3 regions of the Paenibacillus sp. FSL H3-0302 genome follow, and region 3 is predicted to be linked to each of the others. Evidence: riboswitches for the same ligand, from Rfam matches in the RefSeq annotation. Region 3 holds a riboswitch; each other region holds the start of a gene.
The links. A riboswitch is a leader RNA that binds a small molecule or an ion and turns the genes downstream of it on or off. The one in region 3 is predicted to bind cyclic di-AMP.
Positions count from the first base shown of each region.

Region 1: it holds a riboswitch for cyclic di-AMP, as region 3 does, so the genes downstream of both, MHH50_RS11120 (KamA family radical SAM protein) here and MHH50_RS02695 (hypothetical protein) in region 3, are expected to answer to the same signal.
Region 2: it holds a riboswitch for cyclic di-AMP, as region 3 does, so the genes downstream of both, MHH50_RS25795 (TrkH family potassium uptake protein) here and MHH50_RS02695 (hypothetical protein) in region 3, are expected to answer to the same signal.

Region 1 covers NZ_CP150284.1:2,550,242-2,557,200, reverse strand. Annotated here, with positions in the region: gene MHH50_RS11135 (HAD family hydrolase) at 1-128, opposite strand, end outside; gene MHH50_RS11130 (ABC transporter substrate-binding protein) at 655-1,680, shown strand; gene MHH50_RS11125 (AraC family transcriptional regulator) at 1,820-3,487, shown strand; cyclic di-AMP (ydaO/yuaA leader) riboswitch at 3,536-3,677, shown strand; gene MHH50_RS11120 (KamA family radical SAM protein) at 3,817-4,986, shown strand; gene MHH50_RS11115 (YafY family protein) at 5,120-6,031, shown strand; gene MHH50_RS11110 (DinB family protein) at 6,115-6,630, shown strand; gene MHH50_RS11105 (YdeI/OmpD-associated family protein) at 6,687-6,959, shown strand, end outside.
Region 2 covers NZ_CP150284.1:5,802,754-5,809,712, reverse strand. Annotated here, with positions in the region: gene uvrC (excinuclease ABC subunit UvrC) at 3-1,955, shown strand; gene MHH50_RS25800 (CPBP family intramembrane glutamic endopeptidase) at 2,044-3,720, opposite strand; cyclic di-AMP (ydaO/yuaA leader) riboswitch at 4,041-4,216, shown strand; gene MHH50_RS25795 (TrkH family potassium uptake protein) at 4,281-5,639, shown strand; gene MHH50_RS25790 (TrkA family potassium uptake protein) at 5,653-6,324, shown strand; gene MHH50_RS25785 (LysR family transcriptional regulator) at 6,862-6,959, opposite strand, start outside.
Region 3 covers NZ_CP150284.1:602,646-609,604, reverse strand. Annotated here, with positions in the region: gene kdpB (potassium-transporting ATPase subunit KdpB) at 1-917, opposite strand, end outside; gene kdpA (potassium-transporting ATPase subunit KdpA) at 934-2,610, opposite strand; gene MHH50_RS02700 (hypothetical protein) at 2,827-3,243, opposite strand; cyclic di-AMP (ydaO/yuaA leader) riboswitch at 3,494-3,683, opposite strand; cyclic di-AMP (ydaO/yuaA leader) riboswitch at 4,103-4,267, shown strand; gene MHH50_RS02695 (hypothetical protein) at 4,336-4,890, shown strand; gene MHH50_RS02690 (hypothetical protein) at 4,905-5,426, shown strand; gene MHH50_RS02685 (hypothetical protein) at 5,560-5,919, shown strand; gene MHH50_RS02680 (hypothetical protein) at 6,379-6,570, opposite strand; gene MHH50_RS02675 (ABC transporter permease) at 6,602-6,959, opposite strand, start outside.

The DNA.
Region 1 (6,959 bases), 1.9 Mb from region 3:
CAGGTGGAATATTGTTCAAGCGTCAGATCCACTCCATATTCTGCATAAGCCTCGTTAAATGCGGTGTACCAAGCAGTCTCCGTGTCGATAATCGTTCCGTCAAAATCAAAAATAATTCCTTTGATCACAATCAACCATCTCCCTCGTATTATGTTTGGTTAGAATATCTTACGCAAAACCTTCTGCATATTCTACAAAAAGCTATTTCGGCTTGCGTTTGACTATAAAAACCATAACAAAGCCCTTCTACTGACGTCAAGCACGGTAGATAACATGCCACGTAATGATAACGATTACAATCAATGTGGACAAACCTGGATTTTTGCATCACCTGAACATCTTAATACATAACAGTAATCAGATTCAAAAAAACACCACAATCCTATGTGCTTCAAGGGATTCCTTTGCCAAGTTTATTATGAAGACAAGCTCCCTCTCTTTCTCTCGATTGCTGTTATTTAGAGTATTTTTCCAAGCAGCTAAAAATAATTCAAAATAATTTTAAACACATCCTTTTTACTTGATTGTACAAATCAAATTACGGGGTTATTTTTTGTCCATTGAGTAAAAAGAGGCTTTAATTTATGATATATTTTAATCGAGAATGATTATCATTATTGGTGGTCGTTACATATAATAGGGAGGCAATAAGATATGAACAAGGTACGACAGTCCTTCGCTGTGGTATGTGTACTATTTTTGCTGAGTACATTGCTACTAGCGTGCGGAAACTCAAAGGAACAATCCTCTGCCAATAGTACGGCAAACGCAACCGGGAACTCTTCCGCTGCAACCGCAGTACCTTCAGCAGAACCCTCAGATAGCAGTACAGATGAAGCAGCAGCGACTACTCGTTCCTATACAGATTACATAGGGCATACTGTAGAGATTCCGGTGAATCCGCAGCGAATTATCTATTCTGGAGAAACTTATGGCGATTTGCTCGCACTTGGTGTGCAGGCGGTAGGTTATCCTCTTTCTATGGGTGAAGGCCAGGTTTTTGAAGATCAATTACAAGGTGTGGAGGATGTAGGCTTCCCTATCAATCTGGAAAAAACATTGGAGCTTCAGCCTGACCTGATCATCTATGCGGGCACAGATGAAGCTGATTTCGAACAGCTCTCCAAAATTGCACCCACTATAATATTTGATACCTTTGCCCCACTCCAGGAACGTATGCTGGACATTGGTGGAATTGTTGGGAAAACGACTGAAGCAGAAGCATGGCTTGCGCAGTATAAAACCGCTGAAGAGAACATGTGGAAGCAATTGAAATCCGCAGGCATGAAAGAGGGCGAAACGGCTGCGGTCTTCACTTATTATCCAGGAGACAGACTGTTTATAATGGCAGCAACCGGACTTTCCCAGGTACTCTATGGGGAGAATGGCTTCAAGGCAACTCCAGCTATTCAGAAAATCCTTGATGAAGGTAAAGGGTTCCAGGAAGTATCCATGGAAGTCCTGAAAGAATATGCCGGAGACCGGATATTCCTCTTGACTCCAGTGGCAGAAGAAGCAAAACAATCCACAGAGAATCTATTAAAGAGCCCTATCTGGAAGAGCCTTCCTGCCGTCAAGAACGGATATGTCTATACACAAGACATCATGAAGACTTCAAGTGATGCGACAACAAGAGAATGGCTGCTTGGGGAAATTCCACAGCTATTGAATATGAAATAACCTTCTGTGATGAAGAGTTTAACTCAAGGCTGATAAAAAACTGCAAGAAGCATGTCAACAGCTGTTGATATGCTTCTTTTTTTTATATACAATGAATTCATTGATAATCATTCTCACCAAATGAACGGAGGCTGAACCCATGCTGCATACATCATCGTCCTGCCCCCCACTCCACTCTCTGCTATTTCAGCTAAACGAGGCCGAACTGATGATTCAAGCTGCCGATTCAAGCTCTATAACGCGTACAACCCAGGACTATACCCTTCTCATATTTACTGGAGGGAACGGACAATTGAACCTCGATGATCAAAGCGTGATACTAAGTACGGATAAATGTTATCTACTATCTCCTGGAATCTCCTATAGTACGGACAACCAGGAGCTGACGTTGTATTATTACCTCATCACCTTTACAGCAATTTATACAACCGAGCATCCTAAACGATATTCTGGAGAGCTGCTTTCCGGCAGACGGGAGTTAATTGTGCACCCGTTCACCAAGGTAATCCGACTAGTCGAAGACCTGCTCATGAACAGGAATAACACCGATGATGTACAACAATTCAAGCGACAATTAAAATTCCAAGAATTGCTGCTGCTACTTTTTGAGCATAATTACCCTTCCAAACACCTGCCAAGTCCTACGGAATCCGTAGAAAAGACCATAACATTCATTCAGGAGCATTATACAGAGAGTATCACCGTGAAGCAGTTAGCTGAACTGGCGGGAATATCAATCTGGCAATATACACCGATCTTTCAGCAGCTTACGGGTAAAAAGCCGCTTGAATACCTGACGGATCTGCGCATTAATCATTCCAAACGATTCCTGCAGGAATCGACTGAACCACTGCGGGAAATCGCCAGACTGGTCGGCTTCTCGGACGAATACTATTTCAGCCGCCGCTTTCGGCAAAAAACCGGAGTTACACCCGGACAATATGCACATCAGAAAGGTCGTAAGCTTACCGTCAAGGATTGGACGGGTCATGAGGTGGAGATTCCAGAGCGAGCGAAACGTATTGTCTATCATGGCGAAACACTTGGCGACCTTCTCGCGTTAGGCGTAAAGCCTATCGGTGGAGATGAAGCGTTCGCCCGGAACAGCGTCTATAAACATCGGCTTAAGAAGCTCGCCAACGTCGGGTTTCCACTGGACCCGCAGTTGACCGCTTCCCTAAACCCAGATTTGATCATTTTGGCAAATAGTGATGAAAGAGCCTACAGAGCAGTTTCTGGTATCGCTCCGACACTCACCTTTGATTCATTTGCATCTCTCGACAAACGAATGCGGACACTAGGCAGTTGGCTAGGTAAACAGCGCGAAGCCGAAGCATGGCTGGAGTCATTCACAATCAAAAACGCTGCCATGTGGCAGCAGCTTTACACGACAACCCTCCAAGTTGGAGAAACCGCCTCTGCTTTGGTCTATGATCATGGAGATCATCTGTATGCTATGGGAATGTCCGGATTCTCCACTGCGCTTTATGCCCCATGTGGATTACAACCGACTGAAGAGATCCAGGCCATATTGGACGAAGAGTTAGGGTTCGCCGAAGTTGATCCAACACGACTGCCTGCCTACGCCGGAGATCATATCTTCATGTTCATTCCGGAACGCAAAGACTCGCGAGCTGCGATGGAACGATTACTAGACAGTTCACTTTGGAACAATCTCCCGGCAGTACGTCAGGGACATGTTTATCTGCTCGACGGAAGCAAATGGAACTCTAGTGATGCGTTAACCCGGGAGAAGCTGCTAACGCTGTTGCCTAAACTACTCGGCGGAAGTAGCGCTAGCAATTGAAAGTGAATCTAGGATTCTCTTTTGACTTTTCAAAACTTGATAGGGTATACTTTATCTACGCTTAATTTCCAACTTTTACAGTTGAAAAGCGGGGGAACCAGTTAATTGGGGCGAATCATTGAGCATTAGAATGTAGGGTACCATCTTACCCGAGTCCGTCAGCTAACCTCGTCAGCAGTGGATGGGTCTGCTTTTCATGTTATTTACATAACCAGAGACCCTTGCTAAGGGTCTCTTTTTGTGCTTTTTTGGACCCTGCTGGCAGTAGATTGGCCTTTGACACTAAGGCTCCCTCATTTCTCACACTACGAGACAAAGGAGAGATGTACGTGCAAAAGGTAAAGTACTTCACGGATATTAACAAAATAGCTATGTTGTCTGAGCTGGAAAAAGAGAATCTGAAAGAAATTACGGACAAATTTGTTTTTCGTGTAAATGACTACTATCTGTCTTTGATTAACTGGGATGATCCAAATGATCCCATCCGTAAGCTGGTTATTCCTAACGAAGGTGAACTGCTGGAGTATGGGCGCTGGGACGCCTCCGATGAGGACACGAATTATGTGGTACCTGGTTGTCAGCACAAGTATAGAACAACTGCACTACTGATTGTATCCGAGGTCTGCGGGGCTTATTGCCGCTACTGTTTCCGTAAGCGTCTGTTCCGAAATGACGTGAAAGAGGCGATGGCTGATGTCTCTCCAGGCTTGGAGTATATCGCAAATAATCCGGAGATTAACAACGTACTTCTTACGGGCGGGGACAGTTTAATTCTCTCCACACCGAAGCTAAGATCCATTATTGAAAATCTAAGAAGCATTGAGCATGTTAAGATCATTAGACTGGGTTCCAAAATTCCCGTATTTAATCCGATGCGGATCTCTGAAGACGAAGAACTGCTGGAGCTGATTCGTACTTACTCTACCGAAGACAAACGAATCTATGTTATGGCGCACATCAATCATCCTCGTGAAATCACACCTGAAGCCAAAAAAGCATTTAAAGCTCTCCACAACGCAGGGGCAATTGTCGTAAATCAGACCCCCATCCTCAAAGGCATCAACGATGATCCCGTTATTTTAGGGGAACTACTGGACCGGCTTTCATGGGCTGGCGTTACACCCTACTACTTCTTTGTGAACCGGCCCGTAGCCGGAAACCGGGATTTCGTATTACCGCTCGAGCAAGTCTATCAAATTGTAGAAGAAGCCAAAGCCAGAACCTCAGGACTTGGCAAAAGAGTACGCTTATCCATGAGCCACACCTCAGGAAAAATAGAAATTCTCGCCATTGATAACGGAAAAGCCTATCTCAAATACCATCAATCCAGAGATCAGGAATACGGAAAATTTATGATTCTAGATTGTCCAAAGGACGCCGAATGGTTCGATGACCTGCCTGGGAATGAGCAATATTGGACCCCACCTGTGAAAAAAAACGATGCTATTATTTCTGTTAATGATTTATCAGGCGAGCCTGCGGATTTAATCTGTAAATAGATTTAATCGACTCTGTCATAGGATATTTCTTCATCACCAACAACAAAACTCCTCCCTCCCAAAATTAGCCCGAAAAAATCTATGATATAATCACGCTGTAACACGAAATGGACTAATGGGTGGGAATGCACACATGAAATTGGAACGATTGATTTCTATGATCTACAAGCTATTGAACCACGAAGTTTTATCTGCCTCCAAGCTGGCTGAAGAGTTTCAGGTTTCCCAGCGAACAATCTATAGAGATATCGATGTGATTTGTGCCGCTGGCATCCCGGTCGTATCGTATCAGGGTACTAAAGGTGGATATGGCATCATGGACGGATATAAAATGGATAAAAGCCTGCTCCGTTCGTATGATATCACTTCTCTGATTACTGTACTGAACAGTCTTTCTTCCGTGTTTGAAGATGAACATACGCAAGGAACCATTGAACGGCTGCAAACGATTGGAACGGAGCCACAGACCTCTAGTCTCGCGGTGGATCTTGAAACCCGGCGTACGGATCCTGACGCACTTCCTCTTTTACGTGCGGCTATAGCGGAACGAAATGTTGTCCGTTTTGATTACATCAGTGTAAAAAATGAACATACAACCCGTGAAATGGAACCAGTAAAGCTTCATTTTAAATATAGCAACTGGTACATCTATGGTTATTGCCGGACACGGCAGGACTATCGGGAGTTCCGACTTTCCCGGATGCTGAATTTGTTCCTGACGCAGGATACCTTTCATTCGCAACATGAGGTACCCAAAGAGGCCGGCTGTTCAAACAGGGCAGATCAGGTGGAGGAAATAGTGATCCGGGTAGGCCCTGAGGCTTTAGCAGAAGCTTTGGATCAGTTTCATCAAGTCGACAAGGAATTTCATTTCGATAAAAGCATGACGATGCGAATTCCTGTGTATAAGCCATTGGAAGCACGTTGGCTTTGGTCCATTCTGCTGAGTTTCGGCAGCGGCGCCGAAGTCCTCGAACCCCCTGCATTGCGAGGTATTTTAAAAGAGCAGCTTCAAAACACACTCAAACTTTATGAAGAAGTATGACAGTCTGATGTCATACTTCTTCTTTTATATTAACTACAGTAACAAAAAACAAATCCATGACCATTCAAAAGGAGAATGTACGAATGACAAATTATCCAGTAGAAATGTTTAAATACCACACATGGGCAAACCAAACTATCCTGGGGAGAATCAAGGAACTCCCGCCTTCTGTGCTAAGTCAAGAAGTGAACAGCTCATTTCCCACCATCGCTCATGCCCTTAGCCATATCTATGCGGTTGATACGATGTGGTATCTTGTATTAACAGGCACTGCCATGCCAGAGGCTTTTCAACAAAGTATCCCGCTAAATTTGAGCATTCTAGATTCTGTGGATGAATACGTAAATATCTTTGCCCAGCTATCAGAACAATACAAAGCATGGTTACACAACCAATCCGATTTGGAGCAAACCATTCTGCTTGACAATCCATTCGCCGGAATCCGCCAAACACACCTATCAGAAATTGTGTTGCAAGTCGCCAATCACGGGACTTATCATAGAGGCAATGTATCTACTATGTTACGGCAGTTAGGCCATGCTTCCACCATGAATGACTATGCTCTTTTTTGGTATCAGGTTCCTACGGAAGCTATTTAATCTCGGATGGGCAAGACGCTCCACTCCATACCTAGAAAGGAAATTGTATTTTAATTATGGAGATTAAAAATCTAATTACAGTAAAAACGAGAGAAGATTTAAGAGTTTGGCTGCAGGAGAATTGTAAGACTGAACAATCTTGTTGGGTACTCGTTAGTATGACGCCAAACCCAGAAACGTTGCTATATTTGGACGTAGTTGAGGAATGTTTGTGTTTTGGATGGATCGATGGAGTGAAAAAGAAAATTTCGGAAACGGAGCTGGCGCAAAGACTCTCTCCCCGAAGCAAAAGAAGCTCTTGGACTGAATTGAATAAAGAGCGTGTCCGC
Region 2 (6,959 bases), 1.7 Mb from region 3:
TTTTGGACAATATCCGCAATAAACTGGCACTACTACCCGATCTGCCTGGCTGCTATCTGATGAAGAATCAGGAAGGCACTATTATTTATGTGGGCAAAGCGAAGGTACTTAAGAATCGGGTACGCTCTTATTTTACAGGCAGTCATAATGGTAAAACGCAGCGGCTTGTCGCTAATATTGCTGATTTCGAATACATCGTTACGTCCAGTAACATGGAAGCGCTCATTCTAGAGTGTAATCTGATTAAGAAACATATGCCGCGTTATAATGTGCTTTTGAAAGACGACAAGACGTTTCCTTATATAAAAATAACGAATGAAACTCACCCGCGCCTTGAGGTTACACGCCGGGTGATTAAAGATAAAGCAAAATATTTTGGCCCTTATCCTAATGCTTATGCTGCTCAGCAGACTAAAAAGCTCCTAGATCGTATGTACCCGCTTCGTAAATGCGGCGTGATGCCAAAGGAGGTCTGTCTTTACTATCACATGGGCCAGTGTTTGGCACCGTGTGAGAAGGAGGTTCAGAAATCCGAGTATGAGCAGATTACGCAGGACATCGCTGCTTTTCTAGGCGGAGGTCATGAGGCGGTCAAAAAGGATTTACAGCAAAAAATGCAGGAAGCTGCTGAGGAATTATATTTTGAGCGGGCGAAGGAACTGCGGGATCAGATTATCCATATCGATGCATTGATGGAGAAGCAGAAGATCAACACTACAGATACTAAGGACCGGGACGTATTTGGTTATGCTGTAGACAAGGGATGGATGTGTGTACAGATTCTGTACATGAGACAAGGGAAGATGATTCAGCGCCATTCCTCCGTGTTCCCGTTCTATGGTGAAGCCTACAGTGACTTTATGTCTTATGTGACGCAGTATTATAGTGATAATCCCGCTTTGCCGCAGGAGATCCTGCTGCCGGATGTGCTCGATGAGGAGTCTCTGGCTAATAAAGAGACTAAACCCGAGATCGCCATAGCTGCTCCAGCAGAAGCGGATTTACAACAGGGTGAAGATACTCCTGAATCGGCTGAAGAGGCTGAGGCACGTGCGACGGCGGCGGAGGAAGCTGCGGCAGCAGGGATCGTGGATGCCGCTGGTGGTGCCTCCATTCTGCAGGAGTGGCTGGGCATTAAGGTGCTTGTGCCACAACGCGGTCTTAAGAAGCAGATGGTTGGCATGGCTTGCCAAAATGCAAGAGTGGCTATCGACGAGAAATTCCGGCTGATTGAACGGGATGAAGAGCGTACCTCTGGAGCAGCGATCAGCTTAGGCGAGAGCTTGGGGCTTGAACGCTTGAGCCGTATTGAGGCGTTCGATAACTCGAACATTCAGGGGACTAATCCGGTCTCAGCGATGGTTGTCTTCATTGATGGTAAGCCTGCACGAAAAGAGTACCGTAAATATAAGGTTCGTACGGTGGTGGGTGCGGATGATTATGGAACGATGCGCGAGGTCATTCGGCGGCGATATGAGCGGGTATTGAAGGAGAATCTTCCGATACCGGATCTTATCGTGGTCGATGGAGGGAAAGGGCAAATCTCCTCTGCTATTGATATTCTGGAGAATGAGCTGGGATTATTCATTCCGGTCTGCGGCCTTGTTAAGGATGATAAGCATAAGACGGCTCAGCTTTTGGTTGGAGATCCGCCAGAGCCTGTCGCGCTAGCCCGGGACAGTCAGGAATTTTACCTTTTGCAGCGGATTCAGGATGAGGTCCATAGGTTCGCGATCACCTTCCACCGTGAACAGCGCGGGAAGTCCATGGTTACCTCCAAGCTGGACTCTATACCTGGTATAGGTGAGAAGCGCCGTAAAGCGCTGCTAAAGCATTTCGGATCGCTTAAGAAAATTAAAGAAGCCTCCGTGGATGATTTCCGTACACTTTCTATTGGAGAAAAGCTGGCAAAACAAATTCTTGATGCGCTCAAGGATGAAGAGCCAACCTCATAGCAATGGTGACAAAAGAAAAAGGGTATCAAAGCAGCGACTAAAGCGGCTTTGATGCCCTTTTTTAATTTCATTACGTCTTCACATTAGTTTAAATCAAAGAAGAAGGCTCCACCGGCTTAGGCTTCTGTGGTGGATTAAATCGATAGACGATGTAAGCGACTATGAACGGCATAATAATCGCGAAGATACCCGCGCCTACATTTACGCTCTCCTTCATAAAGATCAGCGTAGCGCCCATCAGGATGCTGTCAAACACGACGTGGCTGAACATGACAGCAATAAACCCGTAACGAAGGAAAATATAGCTGAACAGCAGCCCGATTACAGTCAGCTCAATGGGACGGGAGCTGATGGGATAGATCGGATATAACGTATGGCCAAACGCCCAAACCAGCGTGGTGATCAAGCAAGCGATAAAAGTGTTCCGGAACACCTTTTTCAGCATAGGAATTCCGAAAAAGCGATAAATGGCTTCCTCAGATAAACCAGCGAGCCATGCGACGATAGGCAGAAGCCAAGCATATCTCATGTTATAAGGAGATTGGGTGGCGTCTGTAGTAGACCAATTGTGCAAGGTAAACGATAATATGATGAACATAACCGTCTGCACCCCTAGCAGAACGAAAGCCCAGATGTATCCAGCCCGGATACTGTCCAACACATATTGTCCATAGCCGGGCTCTTTGGCGCGGGGCCAAGGGTTCATGCCTTCCTCTTTTCGCCATAAGCCATTGCCGCCCACTAAAGAAAAGTAGAGCAAGGAGGACATCAGCAGGCTGTACAAAGCATAAATGATAAACATAATGACAGAGGTAATCTGTGCTTCTAGCCCTTCGCCCGTTGATTCAGGCAGCATATTATAGGTGCTGATCATCATGATTACAAAATAGGCTGAGCTTAGGAATACTCCACGTTTAAAGGAAGTATGCTCTCTTCTAAGAATACTGTAGACGAGTGCCAGAATTCCTAAAATCAGTGTGGGTATACCGTAACCGAATAATGTTAGCTTTTCCGCTAAAGAGGTCTGTCCTTGTACGTAGGAGGTATGCCAAGCCGGTGCAGTGAATCCGGCATTAAAGCTGGATACCTGCTCTCCACTGAAATCAAAATAATAGTGCAATAAGGATTCGCCGACCTGAACAGTACTATCCGTATACACTAGCCCATGGCTTCCTGTATTCGATTCAATTTGTAGCTTGGCAGGATTTACTTCCCATTCCTGAAGCCAAGGACGAGCAAGATTCTCCTTCTGCGCTAGAGTGAGGTCAGCTCCCTTGTCCTCTTTTGCACCAACGGAAGCGATGCCTGACCCCTCTTCGGAGGTAACTTTTGCAGCCTTTGAGAAAGCGACAATCTTACCGGTATACATATTGAGGTCAACGATGATTTGCGGCTCTTGCTCCGCTGAAGGAGTAAGCGTTGCCCGAAAGACATCAAAAGGATAGTTTTGATCCAATTTTTTCTTGGTGTAGTCCTCCACAAGCTTCTCGCGAGACATATAACCATAAAAGGAAGAGTCCGTCTGGTAAAGTACATTCCATTGATCGTTTGGTGCTTCGGTGTATTTGAGCTTTTGTTCTGCGAATAATATGGCTTGGTCACGGGCTTCTGCCTTGCTAATGACGGTGGTATCTTCACCTGTAGGGCTACTAAGCAGTGAAGGGGAAATCTGAAACATAATAAATAGAATAAGACCGATAATGCCCGAGATGATGAGCCTCTTGGAGAGGGCACGTTGCTGTAAGGGCTGGCCGACGGGATTCATGTAACGCCTCCTTGTTATGTACTGACAATGTTATGTTCCATTATAGTATTAGTGCCTGGTTGGTTACAAAAAACATTATATGTTCTTTTTATGGGTAATAGAGATAGTATAGAATAGTCATGTGAATTTATACCATGAATTTTATCGTGTTCATTTCTGCACGAATGATGAGAATCGGTGTAATTGCAGGGAAAACACGGAAAAGTGATGAGAAAAGGCACTCCTTTTGATGCAGTCTCTTTAAACCGCATTTTTTCATGTGAATGAGCATTAATTGTGTCTTTGTGAATTCACTAAATAACGTATATAATTTGTATGCAATTGTATAGTAGCCGAATTTCTGGTGAAAACGGGGGAACCATAAGAAGTGATGAAAAGTGGAGTGTACACGATAAATGGCACTTTCATCAGGGGTGAATTTCGTTCTGGGAACGAATAGGGCAGCCTGCACAGTCCGAATCCGACAGCTAACCTCGTAGGCTAATTTACTGCAGGAACCAAGTCAGCATTGGTTTTCCAGTGCTTTTTTTGTTGGAATTTTTGATAAGAAGGTGAGCAAAGTGGCTTCACAGTTTCGCAGGATTTCTGAATTTAAGTTTCTGAAGCTCTCGCCGCCGCAGATACTGGTGCTTGGTTTTGCATCGATCATTCTGATAGGGGCCTTGCTGCTTATGCTGCCCATCTCAAGCACAAGCGGGAATTCCGTGGAATTTATTGATGCATTATTTACTTCAACGTCGGCAACCTGTGTTACAGGGCTTGTTGTGCTGGATACCGGAACTTCGTTCACCATTTTTGGGAAAACCGTAATTATGATTCTGATCCAGATCGGCGGCTTAGGTTTTATGACCATGGCCACTCTATTTTCACTGGTGTTAAAGCGTAAAATATCTTTGCGGGACAGGCTAATCCTACAGGAAGCCATGAATCAAGGCTCTATGGAAGGAATTGTGCGACTGATCCGGAGAGTCCTCATATATTCTCTTGTCATAGAAGGCTGTGCCGCTGTGCTGCTGTCTATTCGCTGGGCTTTTGATATGCCGTTGGGAAAAGCGATTTATTATGGCATATTTCATGCGGTGTCTATGTTTAATAATGCGGGGTTCGATATTTTTGGGGATTTTCGCAGTTTAACTGATTATGTATATGATCCGCTTGTGAATATTATTGTGATGTTTCTGATTGTCTCCGGCGGGATTGGTTTTATTGTAATGTCAGATCTGGTGGAGTTTCGGGTAACCCGCAGGCTGTCTCTACATAGTAAAGTTGTCTTGTCCACCAGCACAGGGCTGATTCTGATCGGAGCTTTGGTTATTTTTATATTTGAGTTTACTAACACTCGTACCCTGGGTTCACTGAATTTCGGCGGTAAAATATTATCGGCCTTCTTTCAATCCGTGTCTCCCCGTACGGCTGGCGCGAACACAGTAGATATTGCTGGACTTCGGCAGGCTACACAATTTTTTATAGTGATTCTTATGTTTATTGGTGCTTCTCCGGGCTCAACGGGCGGGGGGATTAAGACAACAACCTTTACGATGATGATTGGTGCTGTAATTGCTATGCTGCGTGGACGGGAAGATGTTGTGTTGTTCCGTTATCGGCTGGCTCAAGAGCGCATCTACAAGGCATTAACGATCACGCTGCTGGCTTTGTTGTTAATCGCCTCTGTGTCGATGATACTCTCTACAACTGAAGACAGTAATTTCTTGGCAATCTTGTTTGAGACGACCTCCGCCTTTGCTACGGTAGGACTGACTATGGGGCTAACTCCGGAACTGTCAGCGATCGGTAAGATTCTACTCTGTCTGACGATGTTTGCAGGTCGGCTAGGTCCACTAACCTTAGCGTATGCACTCGGTCCCAAACAGGGTAAACCACTGTATAAGTATCCGGAAGGTAAAATAATTATTGGATAGGAGTTAATTAGAAATGAAAGCACAGCAATTTGTAGTAATCGGCTTAGGTCGCTTCGGTTCAAGCCTGGCGCTTGAGCTGATGGAAATGGGCTACGAGGTGCTCGGCATTGACCACCATGAAGAACGCGTGGAGGAAATGAGCGATCAGCTGACGCATACGGTAGTAGCAGATGCTACAGATGAGGGAATTATGCGCTCGCTTGGTGTACGGAACTTTGATTGTGGGATTGTTGCGATTGGTGACAATATGGAGAGAAGCATTCTGGCGGCCATTTTGTTGAAGGAGATTGGAGTCAAGCAAGTGGTGGCTAAGGCAATCTCTATCCTTCATGGCCGCGCACTGTCGCGGCTGGGGGTTGATCGGGTTATTTTTCCGGAGCGGGATATGGGGATTCGTGTGGCACATCAGCTGGTGACGCCCAATTTGCTGGATTATATTGAACTGTCCAAGGATTATAAAATTGTCGAGCTGACCGTACCGTCCTGCATGAACGGCAGAAGCTTGTCTGATTTAAATACAAGAGCTAAATATGGCTGCAGTATTGTTGCCCTAAATAGGGAAAGCGGAATAATCGTCGCTCCAACTGCCCATGATTATTTGAGTGAAGGCGATGTTATGGTACTCATTGGTCCTAATGAAAGTATTGACCGTTTTGAGAGTGAAGTTGTGAACCAAGAATCATAGGAAAAGAAGCTGACTCAAAAGTAGTGAATTCTACTTGGGGGCAGCTTCTTTTTTATGGAGTAAAGAGTAGGAAACGTATTGGATTTTAATATGCCATATGACTATGGACCATGCGTAGTGTTCTATAATGTTGGTTTGGTCGGTGCGCGACTTGCTAGGTGTGGTTATCGTACGGCTTGCAATTAGATGATTTGTGGTATCTGTGACGGTGAAATATGTGTGGCGAAAAGCGATATGTGTTCTTTGTTTGTGCGATGTACAGAGTGGGTTTTAAACTAGTTGGGGAAAAACTCCCTGAAAATAGCCACTATTCGCTCTAAATGAACGACATTAGGGAATTCCTCCCTAATAAACAGAGGGATTCCTTTATTAGTTACTGAATCGGCCGAAAATTAGGGAAGTTTTCCCTAATTTTAAGTCTGCTGAACAGAAATCTCTGAACTTCAGGGAGAAATCCCCTAATTACGCTATAAGTACTTCACTTATTGCCTCATTTGGAGATCACTAGGTGCGCCCCTTGATTCATTTGGTCCGGCTTTACTGCTCACGTTCTGTCAGAAACATCTCTTCGGTAACTTGCACCAGACTGCGAGCCGCCGTGCTCATGCTTCCATCGTCACGGTAGATCAGGCAGG
Region 3 (6,959 bases):
GTCTTATCTAGAATCATTGTATTAATGTCGCCGGCAGCTTCAACGGCCTTCCCTGACATAGCAAGGACATTAAACTGTGTGACGCGGTCCATCCCTGCTATCCCGATAGCGGAGAGCAGTCCCCCGATTGTGGTCGGGATCAGACAGACCAGCAAGGCGATCATAACAGGAATATCTAGATCAACGCCCAGATAAGTCGCAATAGGCCGCAAGGTCACTACTACAATCAGGAAAATCAACGTCAGACTGATCAAAAGTGTATTTAGTGCAATTTCATTGGGTGTCTTTTGGCGTTTCGCCCCTTCAACGAGGGAGATCATCCGATCCAGGAATGACTCACCGGGATCACTGGTAATTTTGACTTTAATCTCATCACTGACTACCCGGGTGCCGCCTGTGACTGAGCCAAAATCTCCGCCGGCTTCCTTAATAACAGGTGCAGATTCACCTGTAATTGCAGATTCATCTACGGAGGCCAGCCCTTCAATCACTTCACCATCGCCAGGGATAAGTTCTCCCTGACTGACGATGACAATATCTCCTTTACGAAGCTCGGAAGAAGAAACGGTCTTCACAGACCCTCCAACGAGTTTGTTAGCTGTGATATCCTGTTTCGTTTTCTTGAGTGAATCCGCCTGGGCTTTCCCGCGGCCTTCAGCCAGCGCTTCAGCGAAGTTGGCAAACAACACTGTGAATAACAGAATGAACAACACTGTGATATTGAAGCCTACCGATTTCTCTGCATTAAAATATCCGGGGGCCAGTACCATAAGCAATACAATAATCGTACCGATTTCGACAACGAACATGACCGGATTTTTGATTAACGTCACCGGGTTAAGCTTAATAAAGCTATCCTTTACAGCGCTTAGGAGTATGGGTCCCGTCAGCAGCTTTTTTCTTTTTACAGTACTCATCTTGTTCTCCCTCTTCCTACCGTAAGGTCAAATATTCTGCAATCGGGCCGAGCACAATGACTGGCAGAAACGTCAGAGCCCCGATAATTACTACGGTACCAATCAGAATTCCGGTGAACAGACCATTGTCTGTGCGGAATGTGCCAATCGTCTCAGGAACTGGCTTCTTCTGGATCAGTGAGCCTGCAACTGCCAGCATCGCGATTATAGAGACATAACGGCCAAGCAGCATTACGATTCCGGTTGTAACATTCCAAAAGGTGGTGTTGTCCGCAAGCCCTTCAAATCCTGAACCATTGTTCGCGGCAGAAGAGACATATTCATATAACACTTGGCTAAGTCCATGGAATCCGGGATTCGTGATGGAACCGTTGCCCAAGTCCGTTAAGAACGCACCTGCTGTTGGTACAAGGATAATGAACGGATGCACAAGGATAGCAATCGCAATCAGCTTCATCTCCTTGGCTTCTATCTTTCGCCCGAGAAACTCTGGAGTTCTGCCGACCATTAGTCCACATAAGAAGACGCCCATGATGGCATACATCAGCATATTGATTAGTCCGACACCTTTTCCCCCGAAGACGTTGTTGAGCATCATTAGGGCCAGAGGGGTAATGCCACCCAGCGGTGTCAGCGTATCATGCATATTGTTAACACTACCTGTCGTAGCTGCCGTTGTTACCGAAGTGAACAGCGAAGATTGCGGGATACCAAAACGTACCTCTTTACCTTCCATGCTGCCTTGCGAAGACTCGATCCCCAGCGCATTGATAGCTGGATTGCCTTTGGTTTCCGCATAATAATTCAATCCCAGCAGTAGTACGAACAAGGTCATCATTGCTGTGAAAATCACCCAGCCCTGACGTTTGTTCTTAGCGAACAATCCGTACATATATGGCAAAGAGGCTGGCAGCATCCACATAGAGAGAATCTCCAGAACGTTCGTAAGTGGATTAGGGTTCTCAAAAGGATGTGCTGAATTGGCTCCGAAGAAGCCGCCACCATTCGTACCTAAGTGTTTAATTGATTCCAAAGAAGCGACTGGACCGATAGCGATTTGTTGCGTCTGCCCTTCAAGTGTAGTGACCTCAAGCGATGGCTTGAGCGTTTGTGGCACATGCAATCCTACCAGCACCAATGAAACTAGCAGAGCTAATGGAATGAATACACGAATATGTGCTTTTACGAAGTCCTCGAAAAAGTTCCCGACTGATTTCTGTCCTGTAATCCCTCTGACAAAAGCAACCGCAACAGAAAATCCGCTCGCTGCAGACGTGAACATCATCATCGTGATGACTGCCATTTGTGAAAAATACGATAGTCCCGTCTCCCCGCTATAATGCTGCAGGTTCGTATTGGTCATAAAGCTGATCACCGTATTGAATGAAAGCGTCTGTTCCATATCAGCAATTCCATTCGGGTTCAGCGGCAATCCCCGCTGTAATCTTAGAAAAATATAACTGAAAGCAACCAGTACGATATTAGTTAAAACAAAGCTGAGTGCATACTTCTTCCAGGACATTCCGTCCCGTTTTTTCAGGCCGATCAGCTTATAAATACCTTTCTCTGTGCCTGCAAACCAGCGATCCGTACGATTCGGTTCGTTAGAAAATACATGATATAAATACGTTCCCATCGGCTTGACCAGCAAGATGAGAATTACAATTACGACGACTATTTGCAAAATGCCCATGAATGCCCCTCCTTAAAATTTCTCAGGATGAATCAACGCGTAAACCAGATATATAAACAACAGTAGGGTAACAGCGATTACTAGAATCACAGCTTATCCCTCCCCGTATCCTCAACTACACCTGCGCACCAGCGCATAAAGCCATAAAATAACCCGTAAATTACAGCTAACGAAGCCACCATATACAGATCCATCATATCTTCCGCACTCCTTCCATTATCCTTGATGAGGTGATCTATCGATTAGAAAATCAGCATCACCACTATGGGAATAGATTACATAGCTCGCACCAAGTCTTTTATAGACCAATCTAGGATTTATTGAACTTGTAATCACAAAAATCGGCTGTGTCGTCCAGGTACGGCACATCTGAATATAGCGGCAGCAAAGCGGAAAGCTGCTCTCAAACAGATATACCCTTCCTACCGGGAACGATGGGCGAAACCAAGTGCTCTGATGGCGGGTATCCACTAGAATAACCTGCTCAATCCCGAGCTCCTCAAGTAAAGCTTTCTCAGCCACATTGTTGGTTAATCCCGCCATCTTAATACCCCTGAACTTCAGAAGTTTAATGAAATGTTCTCCCGCCTTTGTAGGCGCACATACAAGCACATATTCATTCTGATCCGTCATCTTTTTTCTCCTCCTGCTCATTTACAACAAGGAGGCAACGAAAATCTCCGAAAGGATGTTGACCTATCGTCATTTTCGGGCACAACCTAAAGCTCGGTTGTGTCACGTCATTAGACGCTGCCTTACAAATACCGCTAATGATGAATTTAGCGACCTCTTAGGGGAGGCCTCCATAAATGCTTTGCTTCTAAGAGCACAGCAAAAAGCCACAAAGGATCTCCTCTGTGGCTCGCTAGCGGTCACATTGCACTCATCCTCTCTCCATACGCTTACGAGGTTAGCTGTCGGATTCGGGCGGTGAGAGTCGCCCTACCTGTATAGATGCAAGCTCACTCACACCCTCTACAGGATTCACCCCATAACCGGCTTCCGACTCTCACATCGGCTGCCGATTGTTGGTTCCCCCGCTTTCCTTACCGGAAATTAAGCGGATCAAATATTCGATTGTCGTTGAAACAGGAGTAATCATACTCTTATGCACGAAGACTTGTAAAACCTGAATGATGCCAAAATAATGCAAATTAAAAACTATTTTCCCATTAGATAGCGCTTACTTGATATCTAATCTCTCTATATCTCTTGTTTACTCGAGTTTGGAGCGTTTAATCGCTATCTATAATACATGTGATTTTATTCACCTTTTTAGAGCGAAAATACTGCAAATTCCCATTATAGGTAGAAACGCAAGAAGCTGAGGCTGAGCGAGAAAGAGGCGCGATAACACGCCATAAATACCTATTTACCTCGTTTTTCAGTCGTAGTCGGCAGGATATGGTTAAAATTGCTCTAAAAGAACATTTTCCGTTTTTTACAGAAAATCTTGAAAAGAGTATGATTCGGGTTGAATCTAATTCATGAAAAACAATCAACGCTGAGTTCCTGCATTCGCAGGGAACGGGGGAACCATCAGGCCACCTGGCCTACTTGGGGTGAATCCAAAGGAGACTGCATAAGTCTCAATAGGTAGGGCGACTCTCACCGTCCGAATCCGACAGCTAACCTCGTAAGCGTAAAGAGAGAGACCCTTGATCCGCCACGCTTTGGCCCAGGTATATCTGCCTGTAATCCAAAACCGCAGCAGAGGTCCTCCTCTTGCTGCGGTTTTTGCGTTACCTAAGCTTATTAGGTGATAGCACGCTGGATGGGGTGAATGTTTTGAAGCACTATTATTTAGGGATACATCAAGGGCTGCTTGAGCCGATAAGTCTAAATTACATTTGTTTCGGGGCCTTGTGGTTCGAAGAACATAATCACAGGTACATTGTAGGCTATGCATTTGGCCAGAACCAGATCCAAGCCCTTCGCCAGTTCAGCACACCTTCTTCTTGTAAAGACTGTTTAGACTCTAAGATTGTATATGAGATATATAAAAAAATTCGAGAACAACAGCAGCAGCAGGATTGGTCATCACACCAAAAGCTCCCGTGGTTTACAGCCTTCAAGGAGCCTTGGAAAGATGTAAGCGCCGGTTGGTATGTCTTGAGATCCCGCAGCACCTTTCCCTTACATCTATCTGTTATACGAAAAGAGAAGTTCCGACTATGGCTAGAGCATACCGCAGTCTGTGAGAATAAAATGGAGATGCTCGCTTGTGTAGAAAAGGCTAGTGTCACTCATCATGTTGACTTAAAGCTTTTGGAAATCTAAGGAGGAACCCTACTATGGACCAGCGCAGACTATCCCGCATTGAAGTATTTGTATTGGATGAACCCGAGCCTATTCACTATGGAATGGAAGGGGCTGAAGGCTGCCGTTATGGTATTCTGAAGCTCACCTGTAAGGGAGGCTGCAGTTGGGGGGCTTGTCTGATCTCTGCCAACACCAAAAATTTCGATCTTATTAAATGGAGTTCTTTTTTACGGGCCATCTGTCATTGCCGTCTTGAAGAAGCGCTGGATAAGGTCCGCCGCGAAGGTTCAGATTGGGAGCAGGTTAAGCTTGAGCTAGTTCAGGGTGCTTTGCAGGATTTAAAGGCCAAGCTCCAGGGTAAATCCTTGGCAGGGCATATTCAGCAAGGGCGTCTGTACAGTGTTGCAGCAGGGGGGAGCAATTCCAGAAGTGAACGGCTCTACTACAAGCCTTCAAAAGCTTTATCCACTGCCTCCCAGCAAAAACACAGTTGCCCGGAACCAGACACCGCCGATCTCATCAATAAATCCATCTCTTACTTTTCTATATTATAGATTCAAGCAAATCTCTCAATCTGAAAGGATCGTGTTCACCATGCCTGACCCCTTACCTCCCGAGTCCACCTACAGTACTAAATTTGCAGAGTGTGTTCAAAAGTATACTAATGAAGTCTACGTACTTAGTTCCATGTTGTTAGAACAATCTAATGAGGCAGACAAGATTACTATCCGCACCTTCATAGAGCTTCATAAAATATATCGTCAGGATGATTTTGATCCTCAGTTATTCTCTATCCACGCTTACCGCACTTGTATTCACCAGTGTGCTGATTCTTTTGCCCGGCGCTCCCTTCTATCGGCTAAGGCATTACCTTGGGAGGAACAGCTTGTGAAGGTCATGTGGTACGGCCTAAAGCTGCCTCTTTCTCAAATAAGCATTATTCTGCAAAAAAGTGTTCCCGCACTGAAAACACAGCTTAGAGCTCTACGGGAGCAGATGACCACCCAAACGGATATACTAACGAGCGCAAATCTTTCTATAATTTAGTCTCTGACTAGAATTCAAACGATCTTTGAGCGCATGAAGCGACTAATGGACTCAGGAGCCTTTAATTGAAGCTTTTCCACAAATATGGCCGGCGTTCGGACTCCAGTAGAAATCCCGAGCAATGAACGTCTCGGATCGTCTTAAAGCAAGCCCTAATCATCTTCCACCAAGGCTTACGGACCCAGATGACGTTATTTGCACGTTTATCGCCTTTTGAGCATAGTATCGGACTCCAGTGCAACTATTTGGTTAAAAGAGCTACTGATTCACCCTTTTTCATGCCAATAGCGACTATAGTGTCCGATATCTTGCCAAATCTCGATGATTGCTGCATTTAAGTGCTGCTGGGTTCGTTAGCTATATCAGCTCGTATACAAAGAGATTGCCAACTCAAAAACGGGGATATCCCAGCAACCATAAACGGCTGTTAGGATACCCCCGAAAACTCAGTGCTTACTATTACGCTTTACTCTTACGCGCCTTACCGTACATCCACAATCCCGCCAACATCCCCACTATAGCAATACCAGTCAATAGGCCTTGAACGAAATCCATAAAAGTGGAGCCATCCGGAAGCATTCTACTAACCGTAGCCAGCGATACAGAACTCATTAAAAGCATAATGGTATATTGTTCGCTTGTAGACATCATTAGCACTCCTTAAAAGTTATATGAGGTCATCTTAGATCTTGTAAGCTTTCATTGCTTTTCTGATTTCTTTAATACTTGGGCGTTTGCCGTACATCAGTACGCCGGTACGATAGATCTTGGCTGCCAGCCATCCGAAGATGAAGGTAGTCACAAGCAGGATCAGCAGCGATACAATGACTTGCCAGATCGCCACCTCGCCGACACCAATTCGGAGTAGCATCGTCAATGGTGAGGTGAAAGGCACATAACTCGCTATCTTAACCACTAGAGTATCTGCATTGGAGATACTGAACAGTGGAACATAGAACGCTACGAAGCCTAACATCATGATTGGCATTACCGCCTGACCGAGATCCTCCGTACGGCTGACAATCGAACCTACAGCCGCA